Regions from separate parts of the Thermoanaerobacterium sp. PSU-2 genome, predicted to be linked through region 1. Evidence: a T-box and tRNA genes for the amino acid it is inferred to sense, from the RefSeq annotation. Region 1 holds a T-box; the other regions hold tRNA genes.

Evidence for each region. The T-box of region 1 lies ahead of ileS (isoleucine--tRNA ligase). A T-box ahead of a tRNA ligase gene usually reads a tRNA of that ligase, here a tRNA-Ile.
Region 2: it has a tRNA-Ile gene. The T-box ahead of ileS (isoleucine--tRNA ligase) is inferred to sense a tRNA for this amino acid. The anticodon was not compared.
Region 3: it has a tRNA-Ile gene. The T-box ahead of ileS (isoleucine--tRNA ligase) is inferred to sense a tRNA for this amino acid. The anticodon was not compared.

Annotation. Positions count from the first base shown of each region.
Region 1 covers NZ_MSQD01000006.1:20,610-28,171, forward strand. Annotated here, with positions in the region: gene ileS (isoleucine--tRNA ligase) at 1-1,479, opposite strand, end outside; T-box leader at 1,535-1,744, opposite strand; gene BVF91_RS06085 (TM1266 family iron-only hydrogenase system putative regulator) at 1,792-2,037, opposite strand; gene BVF91_RS06090 (DivIVA domain-containing protein) at 2,027-2,515, opposite strand; gene BVF91_RS06095 (YlmH family RNA-binding protein) at 2,543-3,286, opposite strand; gene BVF91_RS06100 (YggT family protein) at 3,299-3,589, opposite strand; gene BVF91_RS06105 (cell division protein SepF) at 3,605-4,015, opposite strand; gene BVF91_RS06110 (YggS family pyridoxal phosphate-dependent enzyme) at 4,016-4,717, opposite strand; gene BVF91_RS06115 (biotin/lipoyl attachment domain-containing protein) at 4,729-5,913, opposite strand; gene BVF91_RS06120 (Gfo/Idh/MocA family protein) at 5,997-6,923, opposite strand; gene BVF91_RS06125 (glutamine synthetase III family protein) at 7,221-7,562, shown strand, end outside.
Region 2 covers NZ_MSQD01000003.1:159,191-166,752, reverse strand. Annotated here, with positions in the region: gene BVF91_RS03955 (U32 family peptidase) at 1-1,596, shown strand, start outside; gene BVF91_RS03950 (endonuclease MutS2) at 1,596-3,956, shown strand; gene yunB (sporulation protein YunB) at 4,008-4,718, shown strand; tRNA gene BVF91_RS03940 (tRNA-Ala) at 4,757-4,832, shown strand; tRNA gene BVF91_RS03935 (tRNA-Ile) at 4,834-4,907, shown strand; gene BVF91_RS03930 (sensor histidine kinase) at 5,018-6,166, shown strand; gene BVF91_RS03925 (response regulator) at 6,159-6,791, shown strand; gene BVF91_RS03920 (aminopeptidase) at 6,860-7,562, shown strand, end outside.
Region 3 covers NZ_MSQD01000001.1:19,553-27,114, forward strand. Annotated here, with positions in the region: gene mnmA (tRNA 2-thiouridine(34) synthase MnmA) at 1-498, opposite strand, end outside; RNA gene rnpB (RNase P RNA component class A) at 575-952, opposite strand; gene BVF91_RS00170 (Nif3-like dinuclear metal center hexameric protein) at 1,016-2,131, opposite strand; gene BVF91_RS00175 (tRNA (adenine(22)-N(1))-methyltransferase) at 2,094-2,804, opposite strand; tRNA gene BVF91_RS00180 (tRNA-Ile) at 2,860-2,935, opposite strand; tRNA gene BVF91_RS00185 (tRNA-Asn) at 2,942-3,016, opposite strand; gene rpoD (RNA polymerase sigma factor RpoD) at 3,062-4,135, opposite strand; gene dnaG (DNA primase) at 4,167-5,963, opposite strand; gene BVF91_RS00200 (deoxyguanosinetriphosphate triphosphohydrolase) at 6,093-7,103, opposite strand; gene secG (preprotein translocase subunit SecG) at 7,162-7,401, opposite strand; gene BVF91_RS00210 (DUF134 domain-containing protein) at 7,472-7,562, opposite strand, start outside.

The sequences.
Region 1 (7,562 bases):
AAACAACTTCTTTACCGCATTTATCGTATCATCGTTTATCAATTCTTTCCCACAATGTTTGCAGTAAAAAATAGGAATTGGAACACCCCATATCCTTTGCCTGGATATGCACCAATCGTGCCTATCTCTAACCATGTTTGTAATCCTATCTTCGCCCCACTCAGGAATCCAATTTACTTCTTTTATCGCATCAAGCGCTTCATTTCTAAAGCCATCTACAGATGCAAACCACTGTTCTGTGGCGCGGAATATAACAGGATTTTTGCATCTCCAGCAATGAGGATACGAGTGCGTGAAAGTCTTTGAAGCCAATAGCGCATTGGCTTTCTCAAGATCCTCTTTTATGACCTTATTTGCATCAGAGTAAAATAGTCCATTGTATTTTCCTGCTTTTTCAGTAAATCGACCTTTATCATCAACAGGATTCAAAACATCAAGTCCATATTTTTGACCAACTACAAAGTCCTCCTCACCATGTCCAGGTGCTGTGTGCACACATCCTGTACCTGCCTCTTGCGTTACATGATCGCCTAATATTATAAGCGATGTCCTGTCAAAAAGAGGATGCTTAGCCTTCATTCCTTCCAGTTCTGAACCTTTAAAAGTAGCAGTTATTTCATGGTTTGAAAGCCCTGTCTCTTTTTCAATGCTGTCAAGCATATCTTTTGCCATTATGTAAATTTCATTTCCGTACTTTGCTAAAGCATAGTCAAAATCTGGGTTCAAGCAAATTGCAAGATTAGCAGGAATTGTCCAAGTCGTTGTAGTCCATATTACAAAGTACAAATTGCTTAAATCATCAACAATGCCTTTAAATTTACCAAGGTCATCTACAACTCTGAATTTAACGTAGATCGAATCAGATTTTTCATCAGAATACTCTATTTCTGCTTCTGCCAATGCAGTCTCACAATCTGTACACCAATATACAGGCTTAAGTCCTTTATATATATATCCCTTCTTTGCCATCTCCCCAAATACTTCTATCTGCTTTGCCTCGTATTCTGGTTTCAGCGTCAAATATGGATTTTGCCAATCTCCTCTTACACCTAATCTAATAAATTGCGCTTTTTGCTTTTCAATTTGCGAAAAAGCAAAATCACGGCACACCTTTCTAAATTCTACTGGACCTACATCATTTCTCTTTATCCCTAATGTCTTAATCGCCTGCTGTTCTATTGGCAAGCCATGAGTATCCCAACCTGGCACATATGGTGATTCATATCCCCTCATGGTCTTATATTTAACCACCATGTCCTTCAAAACTTTGTTCATGGCAGTGCCAAGGTGTATATTGCCATTTGCGTATGGAGGACCATCATGAAGAATGAACTTTTCTTTGCCCTTGTTTTTATCTAATGATTTGTGGTATATGTCCATGTTCTCCCATTTCTTTAATATTTCTGGCTCTCTCATCGGCAAATTCGCCTTCATTGGAAAATCAGTCTTTGGCAGATTTAATGTTTTGTTGTAATCCATAAACATACCTCCTATTTCAAATTGCGTAATGCAGAAAAAATAAAAACCTCTCATCCAAAGGGACGAGAAGTCGCGGTACCACCCTAATTATTAAGGCTCAATGCCTTAATCACTCATGAGATAACGGGGTTTTCCCGGCTTAGCTTACTAAATTTCAGCCAGCAGCTTCGAGGTGATATATGACAAACTAACTTATTGGCTTTCACCCACCGCCAACTCTCTTAAAAGTTTTGTTTGCATAAATTGTCCTCTTCATCGCTTTTTTTCGCATTTTAAATAATTATACAATATGTAAAAAAAGACGTCAACATCTTACGTTGTAATGGCAGACCTTACTTTTACACCTTCAATGCTGCCAAGCTTGCCAGTTAAAGCACCGATGTCATCCGTCGTACCGTCGACAATCAACGATATTATTGACACATTCCTTTCCTTATATGGAATGCCCATTCTGCCCACTATGATATCGGCATACTCGCTTAAAATGTGATTAACTTTTTCAGACGCCAACTCTCTATTTTGGACTAAGATCCCGATTACAGCAAGTCTATTCCTCATCATTTCTCACATCGTTCTCATCATCAAAAAATTCTCTATCGTCTATAGACAATATAGCTTCAAGCTCTCCTTCAAGGAGTGTTTTGAATTTAGCCTTAAATACATTCAATTTTTTCCTTTGATTTTCAAGCTCTGCTCTAATTCTTACTACTTCTTGATTGGCTTTCTGCATTATTTTTTCTGCTTCTTGCTGTGCTTGCTGTATTATTAAATCAGCTTCTTTCTTGGCATTTAACTTTAAATCTTCAGCCGACTTTTGAGCGACCACCAGCGTATTATTTAGCGTTTTTTCTATATCAGTATAATTCTGCAACTTATCATTTAATATATTTACTCTGTCCTTTAGATCGGAGTTTTCTTTGTACAATAGTTCATAGTCTTCCATAACTTTGTCTAAAAACTCATCAACTTCATTTTCATTGTAGCCTCTAAATGAACGCTTAAACTCCTTATTGTGTATGTCCATAGGTGTTAACATGCCAATCCACTCCTTGTCATCTTATTGTTATTTGTATTTTAAAATATGAACATATACCCTGCCTTTTCTCGATGTACCTAAAATTTCTTGGAGCTTGATCCTTCCATAACCTCTTAAAGACATGATGTCACCTTCTTTTACTTCAAATGAAGGCGATATATTTGTCTCCCAATTCACTTCAGTAAGTCCAGCTTTTATCAATTCCGAAGCCTTTGTCCTGGATATTTTAAATCCCGACGCGATTATACTATCAAGCCTTACAGATGCAACAGTTGTTTTAATGTCCTCGTACTCTATTACAGGCTCTATAACCTCATCTAAGTCAATTGAACTAACAATAACCTTCTCTCGACCTATCTTTTTCAAATTCATCAAAACATAATCAGCTATGTCACTATGCACTATTACATCGCAGATTTCTTGTCTTTTAATTATATCACCAATTTTTTCTCTTTTTATACCTAGACCTAACAGTGAACCTAATACATCTCTATGTGACAACTTTGTTAAGTCACCATCTATCCTTATCCCCTTTATTACATCAAAATGTTCACCATCGGAAATCGTAAGATACAACGGATATATACAGGCTATTTTTCTCTCAGCCTCTTTAAATCCACCATCAAATCTACAATCTATATCGTCATATTTGTCAATCAACTTTAGCAGTATCTTCTGATCTCTCATGCTTAGAAAATCTGTAAATCTATCATGCCTATTTTTCTGTACCCAATTTATCATATCATTAAGTCTTGCAATGCTGTATTCCATTCCTTCACCCTTTTATATTAATGAAATTAAGCTTATTAATATTGGTCTTATCACATATTGGATAGCCAACATAGCAAGGATAGGCGAAAAATCTATCATCATATTTCTTCCAATAGATGACTTAAATTGCAACCTTCTAAAAGGATCTAAAATAGGCTCTGTCACGATGATGACAAATCGCGATATAGGATTTCCCATATTCTCCATTCTCAAAAGAGATAATACCACCCTTATTACAATAAGCCAATTTACAATCTCAAAAAAGTAGTTTAATGTCAAGATCAAAGCATAGTTTGTCGTCAAATCATACCCTCCTCATTACTTTAAATTGAACATTGAATCGACTTCATCTTGTATATCACCAGCAATATCAAAATTGTCCGGCACAATTAAAAATATGCTATTAGCAATTTTCTTAATTTCTCCATTTAACGCAAAAACAGCACCACTTAAAAAGTCTATAAGCCTCTGAGCATCATTTCTTTCCATATTTTGAAGATCAATAATTATAGGCTTTTTATTTTTTATGTTTTCAAGTATTGTCTGCGCCTGTTCAAAACTATCTGGCTTCAAAATAATAACTTTTATCTGCGATTGTGTATGTATATTCACTATTTTTGGCTTTTGGCTAAAGGGCAATTCATTTTCAACTTTTTCAGCGTTCCCTTCCTCTTCCTGCTCATCAAATCCAAAAAAATTCATAAGCTTTTCAATCACTTTTACAGCCATTTATTTTACCTCCATATCATATAATCTTTTCCCAAAAATTCCTGTACCTATACGTATGATGTTGGCACCTTCTTCAATGGCAACAGTGTAGTCATTCGTCATACCCATAGACAAATACTTAAAGTCTAAATTTTTTTGATTTAAAGATTTAACATTATCAAATAACTGTTTCATTTTTCTAAAATAAGGCCTTACATCTTCAGCATCTACATACGGCGCCACCGTCATCAGACCTTTTATTTTCAAGTTGTCAAAGCCTTCAAGCTCCTTTATGAATTCCAACAAGCTTGACGGTTCAATTCCATACTTTGATTCTTCTGAACCTACATTTACCTCAATCAAACAGTCCATAATCCTATTGCATTTTTTGGCTCTTTTATCTATTTCTTCTGCAAGGCGCACACTGTCAAGCGAATGAATCATCTTCACTTTATCTATTATGTATTTTACCTTATTTGTCTGAAGATGACCTATAAAGTGGAACTGAACCTTATCCATCAATGTCGGATATTTGTCCACTAACTCTTGTACTTTATTTTCTCCAATATCCGTAATACCGTATTTTATTGCTTCTTCTATTCTTGAGACATCGACGGTTTTAGTCACTGCCACAATTAATATATCGTCAGGATTTCTATTAACTTTTAATGCATGCTTCTTGACATTTTCTTTTACTTTATCAATATTATAACGTATATCCATAATAATCCCTCTTACTTCTTTAAATAGTCTTTACCATATACTAATATTTCGTCATACATTTTTAAATTTCCATCTGGACTTTCTACAACGGCACTTTCTGAATTTTGCACTTTTACGTCGACTTCTTCAAAGACAGGAATGCCGTTATTTAATTTATAAACACCATATTTTCCATCAACTTTTACGATAGCCGTATTTGGCACAATAAAACCTTCATAGTTATTTACTGTTATATCGACTTTAACTTTCCTTCTTTTAAAAAAATCATTATAAACATCATTCATCTTTATCACTGCACCAAATAAATTGTCGGATATCGAATATATTTTCATTATGTGTCCGTCTAAAAACTGACTATCGTTGTTATCTATTTCTACTTTTACATTGTTTCCTTCTTTTAATTTTTGGCTCTGACTTTTGTCCAATACAGACAATACATACCAATCGTAATTGTCCATTAATTTTAATATCGGTTCACCTTGCTTTACTTCACCTTTTACCTCTGCTGGCTCTTTTTGTACTGCATTTATATCATTTAATGTGATGTTAAACAATTTGTTTACATTAAACACATCTTCATACCCATCAAAATAATCGCTTACGACTCCAGCTTCAGGCGAATATACCTTGTACAAGCCATTAGAAACAATGCTTTCTAATTGTTTTTTTTGACTATAAAGATCATCTAAATTTCTAATCGACGAAGGACCATTTTTGATTATCTGCTCTTTTTTGCTGGTCAAATCATCTATTTTTTTGCTTAAACTGCTTAAAACGCTCTTGTCTTTTGCCTGCTGATATTCTTTATTTAATTCATCTATCTGAGCGTTTATGTTTTCTATGTCTTTAGCATAGATACCCAAACTTTTATCATCCTTAATGCTCTGAATCTTTTCATCTATAGAATTTAGCTCATTCAATTTCGACTTATCAAAGTTTGGCGATACGACTTCAGCTATTTCCTTGCCTTTTGGCACTCTTGTCCCATTTTTTACTAAAATGTTAACTTCTCCATTAATCGGAGAATTTATGACCATTGCATCAACCACTATGTAACCGTAAGTATCTATTGATTCAGATAAGTTGCCTTGTTTAAGTGGTATTGTCTTATCTTTTCCACTTATAGTATTTACTGCAACTTTTCCTATGTAAAGTATGACTACAATTGCTATGATGATATTCAATATTCTCTTCATAAAACCACCTAAGATAATATTCTATAAAAAATCAATTTTTCCTCCTTTAAATTCACTCTTTTGCACTTATTTTATAAACTTTTTTATTTTATCTCTTTCACAATATCTTCAACTAATTGATGCGTCTTTAAAGAAAGCTTTATTTCATCGTCATTTATTTCTTTAGAATTTATAGAACATAAAAAATTATTTACTGCACTTTCAAAACCTCTTATGTATGATACGCTGTCCCAAGAATGATGGCTATAAATAGATGCGGTTTCCCCATCAAACGTCTGCAATTTTTCGAGATTTTCAACTATTACACTTTTTCCATAACCATGCAACTCCAGCACTTCTTCATCTATGCCGCTATTTCTATACATTACACCAATTGCAACTTTATCACACGAAGTAATTTCAATATCTATATATTTTAAGCTATTATTTTCCTTTATGGCTTTTACATGCGAAATATTTAGGCTTTCAACATCGCCAATTTGATGACACAGTGTATCAACCACATGTATAAAGTCATCATAAAGGGTGAATTTGATATCACCCCCAACACCGCCGTTTCTATTTTTCTTCATTATGTACAACTCAGGTTTCCCATCTCCATAATGCTCTGATGCCTTAATATAAAATGGTGCATATCTTCTATTAAAGCCAACAGTTAAAACAAGTGAATTGTTAAGTGCAATATTATAAAGTTTTTCAGTCTTTTTATAATCATCTGTCAAGGGTTTGTCTACATAAACATGGATATTATTTACAAGAAGTTTTTTCACAATCTCATAATGGCTATCAGTAGAAGTATGTACAAAAGCACAATCAGGCTTTAAAGCAATTGCTTCATCTATCGAAGTATATGTGCTAACTTTATAATTCTCCTTATACTTTAAAAGCTTTTTTTCATCTCTACCCACAATGCCAACTATTTCGAGCATATCTAAGTTAAATATGAATGGCAAATATGCCTTTTTGAATATATTGCCCGGTCCTACGATTATAGCTTTCAAATTCTTCATAACCTCACCTCTATAATTCATTTGCTTATTTTAGAAAATTTGTAAACATCGACATCTTTATGCATATTATATAACAAGTCAGGCATATAACCAAGAAAAGTACATGACTTTTAAAAAATGAAGTACTTGCATTTGCATGAAATTTGTGATAATATTTAATTAATTATTTGTGAGAAAAATTAATAGTTAAAAATGAGACAAGGGCGTTTCATTAATATAGTTTGTGTGTATTAATGGCGTCCTTGTTTTGTTTATATTTTCCATTATTACCAAAAAATAAATGAAAGGGGATTTTTTATGTCAGAAAATTCTTTGAAAAATATTTTTGGCGCCAATGTATTTAATGACGCAGTGATGAGAGAGCGTCTGCCAAAGCAAACATACAATGCTTTAAGAAAGACAATCGACGAAGGTTTGCCGCTTGACCCAAAAGTTGCAGACGTAGTAGCAAACGCGATGAAAGACTGGGCTATCGAAAAAGGAGCGACGCATTTTACACATTGGTTTCAACCATTGACAGGTATTACTGCAGAAAAACACGAATCTTTTATTTCTCCTACACCAGACGGTAAAGTCATCACAGAATTTTCAGGCAAAGAACTTATAAAAGGTGAGCCTGATGCATCGTCATTCCCTTCA
Region 2 (7,562 bases), on a different contig from region 1:
GTGGCATCTGTCGTTGCATCATACAGAAAAGCCATTGATGCATATTTAAGCGGAGAAAATATCAACACAGGCGTGTACAAAGAAATGATGTCTGGAATATTTACAAGAGGCTTTTCTAATGGATATCTGTACGAGAAAAAGCCAGATTACATGAGCTACGTAAATCCAAAAAATAAAGGTGTTCCATTAGGCAAAGTCATATCCATTGATGGCAAAAAAATAAAAGTATCACTTTCAAACAGTCTATCAGTTGGAGATGGCATATCAACAGAAACTGGTGAACATGGATATAAAGTCGACGTTCTTATAGTAGACGGCAAAAAAGTGGATGAAGCACATAAAGGGCAGGTTGTAGAGCTTAAAAAAATACCTGTAAATTATGGTGACGTATTATACAAAACGTATGATGTAAAATTAAACAGGCTATTTTCTGTGTCAAATGAGTTAAAGTCGCCTGTTGATGTATTTGTAAATATGAAAGAAAATAGACATCTTAATATAATGATTAAAAATAACGACATATGTGTCTCTAAAGACAGCAAAATTGTCTCAACTAAGGCATTGAAAAAGGCCGTTGACAAAGACACATTGATAGAAAAAGTGGCGTCAATAAACGATACGCCTTTCTTTGTAAGAAGCATAGAAGTAGACATGGATGAGGGTCTCTTTATGCCGTTAAGCGAGGTGAAAGAGACCAGAAGAGAAGCGGTGGAAGACCTTATTACAAAAAAATTAAAATATAGAAGTCCTAAAAATATTAACATAAATCTTAATAAATTAATAAATGATAAAATTAGTGATTTGAAATTGTCATTTTACACTGAAAAAGAAGAACATGTGAAAATAGCGTGCGCGCTTGGAGCAGATAGAGTCTATTTCAATTACAGGCTAAATGGTGATGTGCTGAAAAATATCATTTGTTACATGGATAAATGTGAGATAATCCCGGCATTTCCACAGATAATGAGGGATGAGCTGGATGACTTTCAGCGAGAGATAAAAAATATAAAAGAAATGGGATTTAAAAAGGTCCTTGTGACTAACATAGGTTTGTATGATACTGCAGTAAAATTAGGGCTTGATGTTTGCGTTGATTTTAATTTGAACGTTTCAAATAGCCTTGCTGTTGATTTTTTTGACAAAGCAGATACAATTACACTATCACCAGAGCTTAACATTCATCAGATAGAAGACATATCCTTAAGAAGCAATGCGAAATTTGAGGCGATTGCTTATGGAAGGTTGCCGCTTTTGACGATGGAATACTGTCCAATAAAAAATTTAAAGGGATGCGATAAAAAAGGATGTGAAGAAGGAAAATATTTCTTGAAGGACAGAAAGGGCAATCTCATGAAAATTGTAAGCGACGGCTTTTGTAAAATAAAGCTTTTAAACTCATCGGTTTTATACATGGTTGACAAGATGAATGATTTAAAAAAGACAGGTTTATCTTATATAAGGATAAATGATACAGTTGAAAGCGATGAAGAAGTAAGAGATGTAATAAAAGCTTACAAAGATTCATTGGAATTTGGAACTTACGATTTACACGTTGAAAACTACACAAGAGGACATTTTTACAGAGGGGTATTGTAATGGATGAAAGGTATTTTAAAAATTTGGAATTTGACAAGATAATTAATCAAATTGTAAATTTGTGCGATTCTGAACCGGGAAAAGAATTAGCATTAAGCATTAAACCGTACGAAAATGTAGAAAAAGCATTAGAAGAAATTGAAAAAGTAAATGAAGCGGTATCTTTTATTAGTTCTTATGGCAATATTTCTTTTGCATTTAAAAAGTTAGACGAGATTTTGGCTAAAGCCAAGATAAAGTCGTCATTGAACCCGGGACAGCTTTTATCTCTATCCAGGTTTTTATCATTGGCAGGGAAAGTTAAAGCGTATTTGAGAAACGAAAAAGAAGAAGACAATTTTCCACATTTAAAAGAATACAACATGAGGCTTACGAATATTAAGGAACTGTACGATAAGATCGATAGAGCTGTCATATCTGAAGACGAACTGGCTGATGACGCATCGCCTGCCTTAAAAGAGATAAGAAGGCAGAAAGCCCATATAAACAATAAAATAAGAGATACATTAAACTCTATAATTGCGTCTTCGTCAAAAGAGCTGCAAGATCCCATCATAACCATAAGAAATGGAAGATACGTGGTGCCGGTAAAGCAGGAGTACAGAGGAACATTTAAAGGCCTTATTCACGATCAATCGTCCAGCGGTGCTACGCTTTTCATAGAACCTATGGCTGTTGTAGAACTTAACAATGATCTAAGACAGCTTGAGATTAAAGAACAACATGAGGTCGAAAGGATTTTAGCTGAGCTTACAGAAGATGTAGGAAAACATGTTGATGAGATACATGAAAACATGGTTGTATTAAAAGAGTTGGATGTTATTTTTGCAAAGGCGAAGTATTCCATAAGCACAGACTCAACAAAACCTATATTGAATACTAAAGGATATGTAAATTTAAAAAATGCAAGACATCCTCTCATCTCAAAAGATGCAGTCGTACCTATAAGCCTACATTTAGGTGAATCTTTTAATACTCTTGTCATAACAGGGCCTAATACAGGTGGAAAGACTGTCACATTAAAGACTGTAGGGCTTTTGACGCTTATGTCTATGTCAGGACTAAATATCCCTGCTGATGAGGGTTCTGATGTTGCTTTCTTTGACAATATATTTGTGGACATTGGAGATGAACAAAGCATAGAGCAAAGCTTAAGCACATTTTCAGCTCACATGACCAATATAGTAAAAATACTAAATAATGTCACCAGCGATAGCTTGGTTTTGCTGGATGAATTAGGAGCTGGCACCGATCCGACAGAAGGTGCTGCTCTTGCCATGAGCATACTTGACTTTCTTCACAGGATGAATTGTCGCACAATTGCCACGACACATTACAGTGAGCTTAAGCAGTACGCACTGCAAAATGAGGGTGTGGAGAATGCCTCTGTGGAATTTGATGTAGAGACGTTAAAGCCCACTTATCGCCTCACAATAGGAATACCTGGGAAAAGCAATGCATTTGAGATAAGCAAGCGATTAGGATTAAATGATGACATCATAGACAATGCAAAAAATTATATAACAAGTGAAGAATTAAAATTCGAGGACATATTAAAAGACCTTGAAAATAAAAGGATAGAAGCAGAAAACGCTAAGAGAGAAATTGAGGCATTAAAAAATCAGGTAGAAAGTTTAAGACAAGAGTATGAGAAAAAAATAAAAGATACCGAGCGAGAAAGAGAAAAAATAATAGAAAAAGCCAGAGAAAAGGCGAAAAAGATATTAGAAAATACAAAAGCAACTGCTGATGAAATTATTGCTAAGCTTAAAGAGGCGGAAAAGTCTGATAGAAAAAATAAGCTTATTGAGGAAGCTCGGCTTAAGCTTAAAGAGAATATAAGTGAGATGGAAGAAAATCTCAAGAAATCAGAAATCCCTGAGTACAAAAAGATCCCAAGAAATGTCATGCCAGGACAGACTTTTTACATAGTTCCTCTTGATCAAACCGGGACAGCCTTGTCTGAACCTGATAAAGATGGAAATGTAAAGATACAGGCAGGGATACTAAAGATGAATGTTCACATTAGCAATCTTAGAGAAGCTGAATCAAGCCAAGAGAAAGAGATGGAGAAAGGTTTTGCCAAATACATTAATGAGAAATCTTCTAATATTTCTACATCAATTGACTTGAGAGGAAAGACATTGGAGGAAGCTTCGATAGAAGTCGACAAATACCTTGATGATGCATACCTTGCAGGTCTAAAACAGGTTACTGTCATACACGGAAAAGGGACTGGCACTTTAAGAAGCGGAATCACAAGGCTTCTCAAAATGAACAAGCATGTAAAGTCGTTTAGGCTGGGAAGGTATGGCGAAGGAGAAGACGGCGTCACAATCGTAGAATTAAAAGAAAAATGAGTAACCAAAACACCTCCTCTATCATAAAATGTAGAGGAGGTGTTTTTCTATATGAGGAGAAAAAAGTGGGGAAGAAGGAGGATAAAAATACGTGGGATAAACAAAAATTTTGTTTACATTTTGGCATCATTATTTATATTATCATTGCTGTATATGTTTGTAACGTACAGGTTGACACCTGCGCTTATTAAGGCCAGTGAGACAGTAGCTCAGGAAGTAGCTGTAAAATCTATCAATAAATCCATCAATGAAAAAGTTCTAAAAGGCATTCAATACAGCGACCTTATAAATGTAAGAACTGACAACAGCGGAAAAGTATCGATGCTGCAAGCTAATACGATAGAGATGAATATTTTGTCAGCAAAGATTACTCAAGCTGTTCAGGATAATTTAAACAGCATAGGATCGGTGTACGTGAAATTACCTCTTGGCAGCCTAATATCAAAGGATGTATTTGCAAATACAGGCCCAAAGATAAAAGTAGGACTCCTGCCAATCGGCTCGGTGAATGTAGACTTTGAATCAAGCTTTGAACCAGCAGGGATAAATCAGACGAGGCACATAATATACCTCTACATAAAGACGAACATTCAAATAATTGCGCCGCTTGCATCAAAGCAAATACAGGTATCCACACACATGCCTATTGCCGACAGCATAATTGTAGGTGATGTACCTCAAAGCTTTGTAGACGTCAACGGCAACAAATACACTGTTCCTGTTCCAAATGGAAATTCAAAAATTAATGTAGAAAGCAATTGACAACATTAGAAATTATGGTATAATAATAATTGTTTGACGGGGGTGTAGCTCAGTTGGGAGAGCACCTGCCTTGCAAGCAGGGGGTCAGGAGTTCGAATCTCCTCATCTCCACCATGGGCTTGTAGCTCAGGCGGTAAGAGCGCACGCCTGATAAGCGTGAGGTCGATGGTTCAAGTCCATCTAAGCCCATTTGTAAACCCTAGCGGGTCTTTTTTTTTATGTCTAAAATTAAAAAAAATAGAGGAATTAGCAAATTTTTGTCGAATTAGATAAATAAAATTTGTCTTTGAGGTGTAAAAATGGCTTCCAAGTTTGAATATGATAAAAAACTTGACAACATAGTAGAAAAGACGATAGAAGTTATAGGCAGCAGCAAAGAGCAGATTTCAGAAATATTAGAGAGGACAAGGAATGAGTATCATCTTTTAGAAGAACAGATAAACGAGCTGAAAGTCAAGGTTAGATCGGTTATAAAAGAGGTAGAACAACTTGAAAGAAAAGAGAAAAGCTCTAAGCTAAAACTGGCTTATGTAAGCCAGCGCTTTGGCAACATAAGTGAGGATGCCATAAAGGAAGCTTACGAAGAAGCGAAAGAGATTCAGGTAGCGCTTATTTTAAAAAGGCAGGAAGAAAAAGACCTTATAACAAGGAGAAATGAGCTGGAAAGAAAGCTCATTGAATATAGGGCGATTGTAGAGAAAGCAGAAAAACTTTCTACACAGATAGGTGTTGCCCTTGATTACTTGACAGGAGATTTGACAAAGCTTCACAATCAGTACGAAGAACTTAAAGACAGGCAGCTTCTAAACATACGAATAATAGAAGCTCAGGAAGATGAGAGGAAGAGGATCGCCCGAGAGATTCACGATGGTCCTGCGCAGTCTATGGCAAATGTAATATTAAAAGCGGAGCTGTGCGAGAAACTCATTAGCAAAGATACAGAAAAAGCAAAAGATGAGCTTAAAAACCTTAAAGACATAGCACACTTATCTTTAAAAGAAGTGAGGAAGATCATATACGATTTAAGGCCGTCTGTTCTTGATGATTTAGGCTTAATACCTGCCGTATCAAAGTACATAAATGACTTTAAAAATGATACTGGAATAAATGTGGATTTTATTACTTTATCTGAACATAAAAGATTAAAGCCTGAGATAGAAATAACCTGTTTCAGAGTCATTCAGGAAGCCTTGACAAACATTCGGAAGCATTCGAAGGCGAGGAATGCTGTGATACGATTAGAGTTTGGCGATCGCTTTATAAGCATAATTATAAAAGATGACGGTGTAGGCTTTGAAAAGACATCTCAAGACAATAAATTTGGGCTGTTGGGGATGCGGGAGAGAGTTCAGATATTAAACGGGAAATTTGAAATAAACAGTTCACCTAATGAGGGGACACAAATTTACATTTCTATTCCGCTAGGTGGTGATAAGTGCAATGATTAACATTATGATTGCTGACGACCATGTGCTTTTGCGTCAAGGGTTAAAGCAGATAATTGAATTAGAAGAAGATATGAAAGTGGTGTATCAAGCCTCAGATGGAGAAGAAGCTTATAATTTGGCTAAAAATAATTCTCCAGATATAATTTTGATGGATATAAACATGCCAAATGTAAATGGCATTAAGGCTGCAAAGATGATTAAAAGCAATGATCCTAAAAATAAAATAATGTTTTTGACTATCTACAATGACAAAGAGTACCTTATGGAAGCATTGAAGATTGGTGTGGAAGGTTACATATTAAAAGATGCAGATTCAGATGAACTTATAAAGGCTATAAGAATCATATCAAATGGAGGCGTTTATATACACCCTTCACTTATCAGGGAAATTGAAAGCTTAGAGAAAAATGAATGCAAAAAAGATCTTACTGACAGAGAGTTTGAGATTTTAAATTTAATCGCTGAAGGGTATAGCAATAAAGAGATAGCGGATAAGCTTTTCTTAAGCGAAAAGACAGTCAAAAATCACGTGTACAATATATTTAGAAAATTAGATGTAAAAGATAGGACTCAAGCTGCCATATATCTATTAAAAAATAATAACATGTACAATATGCATACATAAAATTTGCTTTTATTCCAAAAATATTTTATAGTTAATATGTAATCCAAAATGTTTAGGAGGCGTATGAAATGGAGAGTGGCGAGTTAAAAGACATTGAAAAGAGATTTGGATACAAAAGCAAAAATGGATGGCTTAAAGTAAATGACGAGGAAAAGGAAAAGATATTTGAGTACGCAGAAGATTACAAAGCATTCATAGGAGAGTGTAAAACGGAGAGAGAAGTTGCAGACAGGATAATAAAGGTTGCTGAAGAAAATGGTTTTATAAATTTGGAAACAGCTACAAACTTAAAGCCAGGCACAAAGGTGTACTATAACAATAAAGGCAAATCGGTAATTTTAGCTGTTATCGGAAAGGATTCTGTCCGCAATGGATTTAAAGCTGCAGCCGCTCATATAGATTCACCAAGGATTGATTTAAAACCAAATCCGCTGTATGAAGATAGTGGTCTTGCATTGTTTAAGACACATTATTATGGGGGGATTAAGAAGTACCAGTGGGTTACGATACCATTGGCACTGCACGGAGTCGTCATAAAAGAAAACGGCGAAAAAGTCGTTTTTAAAGTCGGAGAAGATGAAAAAGACCCTGTGCTATACATAACTGATTTACTGCCGCACCTTGGAAAAGATCAGATGGAGAAAAAAGCTGCTGATGTGGTAACTGGAGAAGCACTAAATCCGGTTATAGGGAATATGCCTTTGTCTGAAGACGTTTCTGTAAAGCCAAATTTGTTGAAGATTTTAAATGAGAAATATGGGATAGTGGAAG
Region 3 (7,562 bases), on a different contig from region 1:
CTTTGACAACTGCTTCTGCCCAAGCTCACATAAAAAATACGTCTGATCTTTGTTTTTGTCTACACCTTTTAGCATCCTATAGTGCCCATCTGTATGCTCTATCCTTGCATAGTGGCCTGTTGCAATATAATCTGCTCCAATTTTCATCGAAAACTCCAAAAAAGCCTTAAACTTTATCTCTTTGTTGCACATTACGTCTGGATTAGGTGTTCTACCGCTTTTGTATTCATTTAAGAAATACTGAAAAACTCTGTCCCAATATTCTTTTGTAAAGTTTATCGAATAGTAAGGAATACCTATTTTATCGCAAACCCTCACAACATCTTCATAATCCTCTGCTGCCGTACAGTACCCCGAGTCGTCTTCTTCATCCCAATTTTTCATAAATATGCCTATCACATCGTATCCCTGTTCTTTAAGAAGCAGTGCAGACACAGAGGAATCTACTCCTCCAGACATCCCCACTACAACTTTTACGTTTCGATTCTCATAAGCCATTTAAAATTACAACCTCTCTCATAAAAAAATTATTTAAAAAAACTCAATGCCACATGACATTGAGTTTTTACCTTTTAATACGAGCAAGTCTATAAGCCGAGTTCTGTTTTAGATGGTCATCTATCTACGATATCAGTTGCCTGATACCTCCAGCGGTTTTACCCGAGGGTCAAGCGGGCCACTTGTATTTCCCTCCTATTCTACCTTGCTCCAGGTGGGGTTTACAGAGCATTCCAGTCGCCTGGATGCTGGTGAGCTCTTACCTCGCCTTTCCACCCTTACCCACCACCAATCCGCTATTAATAAAAGCATTATTATTGACGAATTAGTGATAGGCGGTATATCTCTGTTGCACTTTCCTTGGAGTCACCTCCACCGGGTATTACCCGGCACCTTGCCCTGTGGAGCTCGGACTTTCCTCGTACATAATGTACGCGACCATCTGGCTTACTCGTAAGTATTACTCTCCAGATATAGAATGATACCACTATTAAATAAGTTTGTCAAATGGCAATTATTACATGAATATAAATGGATCAGCTTGTACCTCGCTGGTGATGACATTTAAGTCTACATCCATTTTTTGCGCTTCATCTCTTATGTATTCAGCGATGAAATTTACAGAAATCTTTTCTGTGCCAAAATGACCCGCATCTATTACAGCCAGTCCAAGATGTCTTGCATCTACTGCATCATGATAACCAACATCGCCTGTTATCAAAACATCGGCACCTTTAAAAGCTGAAATGGACACAAGACTTCCTCCACTGCCACCGCACACAGCCACTTTTTTAACTGTCTTGTTTAAATCACCTACGACGCGTATGTTTTTTAAGCCAAGTTTTGCTTTTACATCATTTGCAAGGTTGCCTAATGTAGTGTCTTTTATGAAGCCAACTCTCCCGATTCCATATTCGTCGTACAATGTATCAACTGGGTATATATCATAAGCTACCTCTTCGTATGGATGAACTTTTAACATAGCGCTTATAACCCTGTTTACCAATTTATCTGGCGCTATAGTCTCTATTCTAACCTCCTGAGTATTTTCCACTTTCCCTATCTCACCTATAAAAGGGTTCGTTCCCTCTAACGGTTTAAAGCTTCCTATGCCCATCGTTTGAAACGTACAATCGCTGTAATTTCCTATGTAGCCTGCACCTGCATTGCACATGGCTGTCTTTACTATCTCCTCATATCCAACCGGAACATATACTACAATTTTCTTATAGCCTTCCTTATATGTAACTTGCAAAATCTCCTCGTCGTATATTCCTAGTATGTTGCAGAGAATATCGTTCATTCCACCTTTTGCAGCATCAAAGTTGGTATGCGCTGAATACACAGGTATGTCTTCTCTTATAAGCATCGTCAAAACTTCGCCTAACGGATTATCAGCACGCAAATTCTTAAGTGGCTTAAATATTATAGGGTGATGCGTTACAATCATGTCGACTTTTTTGGATATGGCTTCTAATACAACTTCTCTTGTAGCATCTAAAGCCACCATGACAGACGACACATCTTTTCTGGGATTTCCCACAAGAAGTCCAACATTATCCCAATCTTCAGCACATTTGTGCGGTGCAAGTTTGTCAATCATTCCAGCTATTGTCTGGCATTTCAGACTCATACAATAACACCTCATATTTTTTTATTTTATTTAAAATATCCTCTTTCAGTAAATCACTTTCATTGCTTTTCGATACTTCATCAAAAATCTTTTTTAGCTTTCCTATCTTATATGATATATAATCTTTAAGCAATGGGTGACGTTTTTGAAAGAGCTTTTCGCCGATTTCATAAAAAATTTCGTCGTGGACATTTCCCTTGCCATGTTCTACAGCAATTATCTCAAAGAACTTTCCTTTCTCAAAAACTAAATCTTCGTCAACAATCAAATACCCATTCTCATAGATGTACCTGCGAAGATGGTCAGATGCCGTCATAGGCTGCAAGATAAATCTCTCTACAGTTGAAGCAATGCTTTTGTCTTTTTCTAAAATATCTGAAATCAAAATGCCACCCATGCCGGCTATTACAGCAGTATCAACTTCATTTGGCCTTAAAACGCTTAATCCATCGCCAAGCCGTACAATTATATTTTCTGACAGATTGTGCTTTTTAATAACATCAATTGCTTTATTGAGGGAAGCAGATTTCACATCTGATGCGATTATGTAGTCTGAAATGCCATTTAAGTAAAGGTAAACTGGTATATATCCATGATCTGTACCTATATCAGCAACTTTAGAATGAAGTTTTATCATTTTGACGATAGAATTTAATCTCTGTGACAGCTTCATACTATAAAATAAAAAGCATTTGTAAAATCAAATGCCTATCCTTTCATCAATTATATGGTGGGCCTTCAGGGACTCGAACCCCGGACCAATCGGTTATGAGCCGACCGCTCTACCAGCTGAGCTAAAGGCCCTAAATATGGCTCCTCAGGTAGGGCTCGAACCTACAGCCTACCGGTTAACAGCCGGTTGCTCCACCATTGAGCTACTGAGGAATACATTTATTATTATACTACATTTTTAACCGGTGTCAAGCAGTGTCAATCCAAAAAATCTTTTAATTTCTTGCTGCGGCTTGGATGTCTCAATTTTCTCAATGCCTTTGCCTCTATCTGTCTTATTCTCTCTCTTGTGACATTGAATTCTTTGCCTACTTCCTCCAATGTCCTTGCCCTGCCGTCATCCAATCCAAACCTTAACCTCAACACCTTTTCTTCCCTCGGCGTCAAAGTATCCAATACGTCTATAAGCTGCTCTTTAAGCATCGTAAATGCTGCTGCTTCAGCAGGCGCTGGAGCATCTTCATCTGGTATAAAATCGCCAAGATGGCTGTCTTCTTCTTCTCCTATAGGAGTCTCTAACGATACTGGTTCCTGAGCAATCTTCATTATCTCTCTGACCTTGTCAACTGACATGTCCATCTCTTTAGCGATCTCCTCCGGTAGAGGGTCACGTCCCAATTCTTGCAAAAGTTGCCTTGAAACCCTTATAAGCTTATTAATAGTCTCTACCATATGGACAGGAATGCGTATTGTCCTGGCCTGATCGGCTATAGCCCTTGTGATTGCCTGTCTTATCCACCATGTAGCGTATGTGCTAAACTTAAATCCCTTTCTGTAGTTAAACTTTTCTACAGCTTTTAAAAGGCCTAAATTTCCTTCTTGAATCAAATCGAGAAATAACATACCTCTGCCTACATATCTTTTAGCAATGCTTACAACAAGCCTCAAATTTGCTTCCGTAAGCCTTTTTTTAGCTTCCTCATCGCCTTTTTCTATCCTCTTTGCCAACTCTATTTCTTCATCAGGAGATAAAAGAGGTATTTTTCCTATTTCTTTTAAGTACATTCTTACTGGATCGTCAATATTTATCCCTTCAGGAATAGACAGATCCAAATCCAGATCTTCCTCTGGAATTAATTCATCCTGCTGCGGTTCTTCCCCCACGATTTCTATACCCAACTTTTCGAATGTATCATATACTTTCTCTATCTGATCTGCATCCATATCAATATCTTCAAGGGAATTCATTATTTCATTGTACGTCAGCATGCCATTTTTTTTGCCTTTATCGATTAGCTCTTTTATGGAATTTTTTACTTTTTCTTTATTCACGGGTGTCCCCTCCTTTTGGGCAACCTTTTTCTCAGCCATTTTTTAAACTCAGCATCTCCTTTTCATATTTCTGTAATTGTATCAAAAGTTCTCTTTCCTTTTCGACGTCACCAGCATTATATGAATCGTCAATTTCACGTTTAATGCTTGCAATTTTTTTTCGTATGTCATCTTTTATTATCTCTTTTACACAGTCATCCACTATCTTCTCGCTTGCCACTTTCTCGCTATACAGAACGTTGAATATATCGTTAAATTCGTCTTTTAAATCAGCATTGTCCAGCATAAAGCTTAGGTCTTTTGCATCCACATGTCCACCATCTTCAAGCCTTTCAAAAATATACGACATCACTGCCTTTAAATGTTCGTCTTCGATGTCATCTACAGAAAGCTTCCCTTTTACCCTGCTATAAAGCTTGTTGTCAATTAAAAGCAGTGCAATCAAGTACTTAAGAGACGGTATCTTTTTTGCTTCACTGTATTTAATATTATGCCTATTATTGCCAACTGTATACCTAATTTTTTTATTATTTTGCAAAAAACCCTTGACAAACTGGTCTATTTCTGCTCTAATAGTGTTTTCAGGTATTTCAGCGTCTTTTGATACGATGGAGATATACACATCTCTCTTTACTTCGTCTTTAACTGTGGCAAGATCCTTGCACACCTTTTTGATGTACTTTATCCTGTCTGATGGCTTTCCTAAATCCAAATCTTGTTTGTACTTCTTTATCTTATACTCTATCAATGTATCTGTCTTTTCAAGAAGCTTTTTAAATGCGTCAAAACCTTCTTTTCTCACATATTCATCAGGGTCCTTGCCATTAGGCACTGTCAATATATTTACATTCAAGTCCAGTTCGTCTAAAAGGCTAAGACCCCTCATTGTGGCCTCAATGCCTGCTTCATCTGCGTCGTATGAAATGACAACAGTGTTTTTGTACTTTTTTATAAGTCTACCTTGCTCTAAAGTCAGCGCGGTACCCAATGATGCGACGACATTGTCAAGTCCACTTTGGTACAATGCAATTGCATCCATATATCCTTCAACGATAATAAACATATCTTCTTTAGATTTTTTGGCGTAATTAATCCCATACAATGTCTTTCCCTTTTTAAAAACAACCGTCTCAGGGGTGTTTAAATACTTTGGCTTTGCATCATCCATGACTCTACCGCCAAATCCTATCACATTGTTTTTCTCATCTATTATGGGAAATATTACCCGATTTTTAAATCTATCGTAATATGAACCAGTGCTGCTTTTTGAAACAAGACCAGCCCTTACAAGTACGTCAATATTGTAATTGCGGCGCTTTAAATACTTAAGCAATTCAAGTCCACTTGACGGAGAAAGCCCCAATCCAAATCTCTTTATCGTAATATCGTCAATGCCCCTATCGTAGAGGTATTTTAATGCAGCCTGTCCAAATTTTGAATAAAGATACCTGTGGTAAAACAAAGCAGCTAACCTATTTACTTCATATATTTCATCTTTCAGCTTTTTTTTCTGATACTCTAAACCTGACAAATTTTCTTCTTCAATCTCTATACCAGCTCTATCTGCCAAGAACTCAACGGCCTCCTTAAAACCTACATTTTCAATATTCATTACAAAGGTAATGACATTTCCGCTGGCTTGGCAACCAAAACAATGATAAAGCTGCTTCTCTTGGCTTACATTGAAAGATGGTGTTTTCTCATGATGAAATGGGCACAATCCCTTAAAGTCTTTGCCAGATTTTTTAAGTGAAACATAGCTTGAGACAACATCTACTATATCATTTTCTTCTATTACCCTATCAATTACGTCTTTTGAATAAGACATAAACACCACCTTAATTAATAGTTCGACAAAAAACAGGAAAATCCTCTTTTTAAAAAACAATTATAAAATTTTCATGGAATTAATATATTCGACATAAATTCCTAAAATCCTTCTTGAAATTTTTACATTTTAAAAATTTTTATCTTCCCACGGTGATGGTAAGAAAATCTCTTTATACTTTGTTATAGCGTATTTATCGGTCATTCCTGCTATATAGTCAGCAACCGCTCTTTCTTTACCATATTCATGTGTTAATTCGATAAATTCCTCCGGCATGTCGTCTACATTTTCGCAAAAATAATAAAAAAGCTGTTCAACAACTTTTTTTGCTTTTGCTTCTTCGCTTTTTGCCTTCGAACCTATATAAACCTTTTTAAACAAAAAATCTCTAAGGCTGTAAGTAGCATCATAAATCTCATGGCTCATGGAGATGTTATCTTTTCCCATGCTGTTTTCAATTATGTCCTTAACCATTGTGTTTATTCTCTTGCTGTGAGTATCTCCTAATATCTGCCTTAAATCTTTTGGTATATCATCATTTGTCAATACTTTGCCTCTAATCGCATCATCAATGTCGTGATTCACATAGGCAATCTTGTCTGCTAATTGAACGATTTTACCTTCCAATGTCCCAGGATTTCCGGATGTGGAATGATTTAAGATGCCATCTCGCACTTCCCATGTCAGATTAAGCCCTAAACCATTATTTTCTATCACATCCACCACTCTTAAGCTTTGAACACTATGCCTAAAGCCATCTTTTAAAAGCCTATTTAGAACATCCTCACCCGAATGGCCAAAAGGGGTATGTCCTAAATCATGACCTAACGCTATGGCTTCGGTTAAATCTTCGTTAAGCCGCAATGCCCTTGCGATAGTCTTTGATATTTGTGCAACTTCCAAAGTATGCGTAAGTCTCGTCCTGTAATGGTCACCTTCAGGAGATATAAAAACCTGCGTCTTATGACTCAATCTCCTAAAAGCCTTACAATGTATGATTCTGTCTCTATCCCTTTGGTAATCTGTGCGAATATCGCACTTTTCCTCGTCTCTTGTTCTCCCTTTTGATTCTCTGCTGTGTGCTGCGTACGGTGATAGTATCTTATACTCCATATCCTCGGATATTTCCCTTATTTTCATCATATCACCTTCTCACAAAAATAAAACCCAATAAGGGTTTTATTTTATATAGACGATATTATTTTCCCATCAGCAACGTCAATATCAATGAAGTAATTATGAAAACTACGGCGCTTATCGTCGTAAGCCTCTCCAAAGTGCCTTCCATCGTCCTGGCCTTGTTTTTGCCAAAGAAAGTCTCTGCACCACCTGCAATGGCGCCGGATATACCTGCACTTTTCCCTTGTTGCAAGAGTATAACTGCCATCATAAACAAACTAACAATAATATGAATTATAAGTACTATTATTTTTAGCATATGTTTAACCTCCGAAAATCATATTTACACTATTATATATTATATAGCAATAGCATATTTATATCAAGCACTAATTTTCTTCATCAGAAATTGATTCACTCATCATGCCATGCCTATTGCAATGTCCATGTCCATGATGTGGTACGTCTTCACCGTAGACT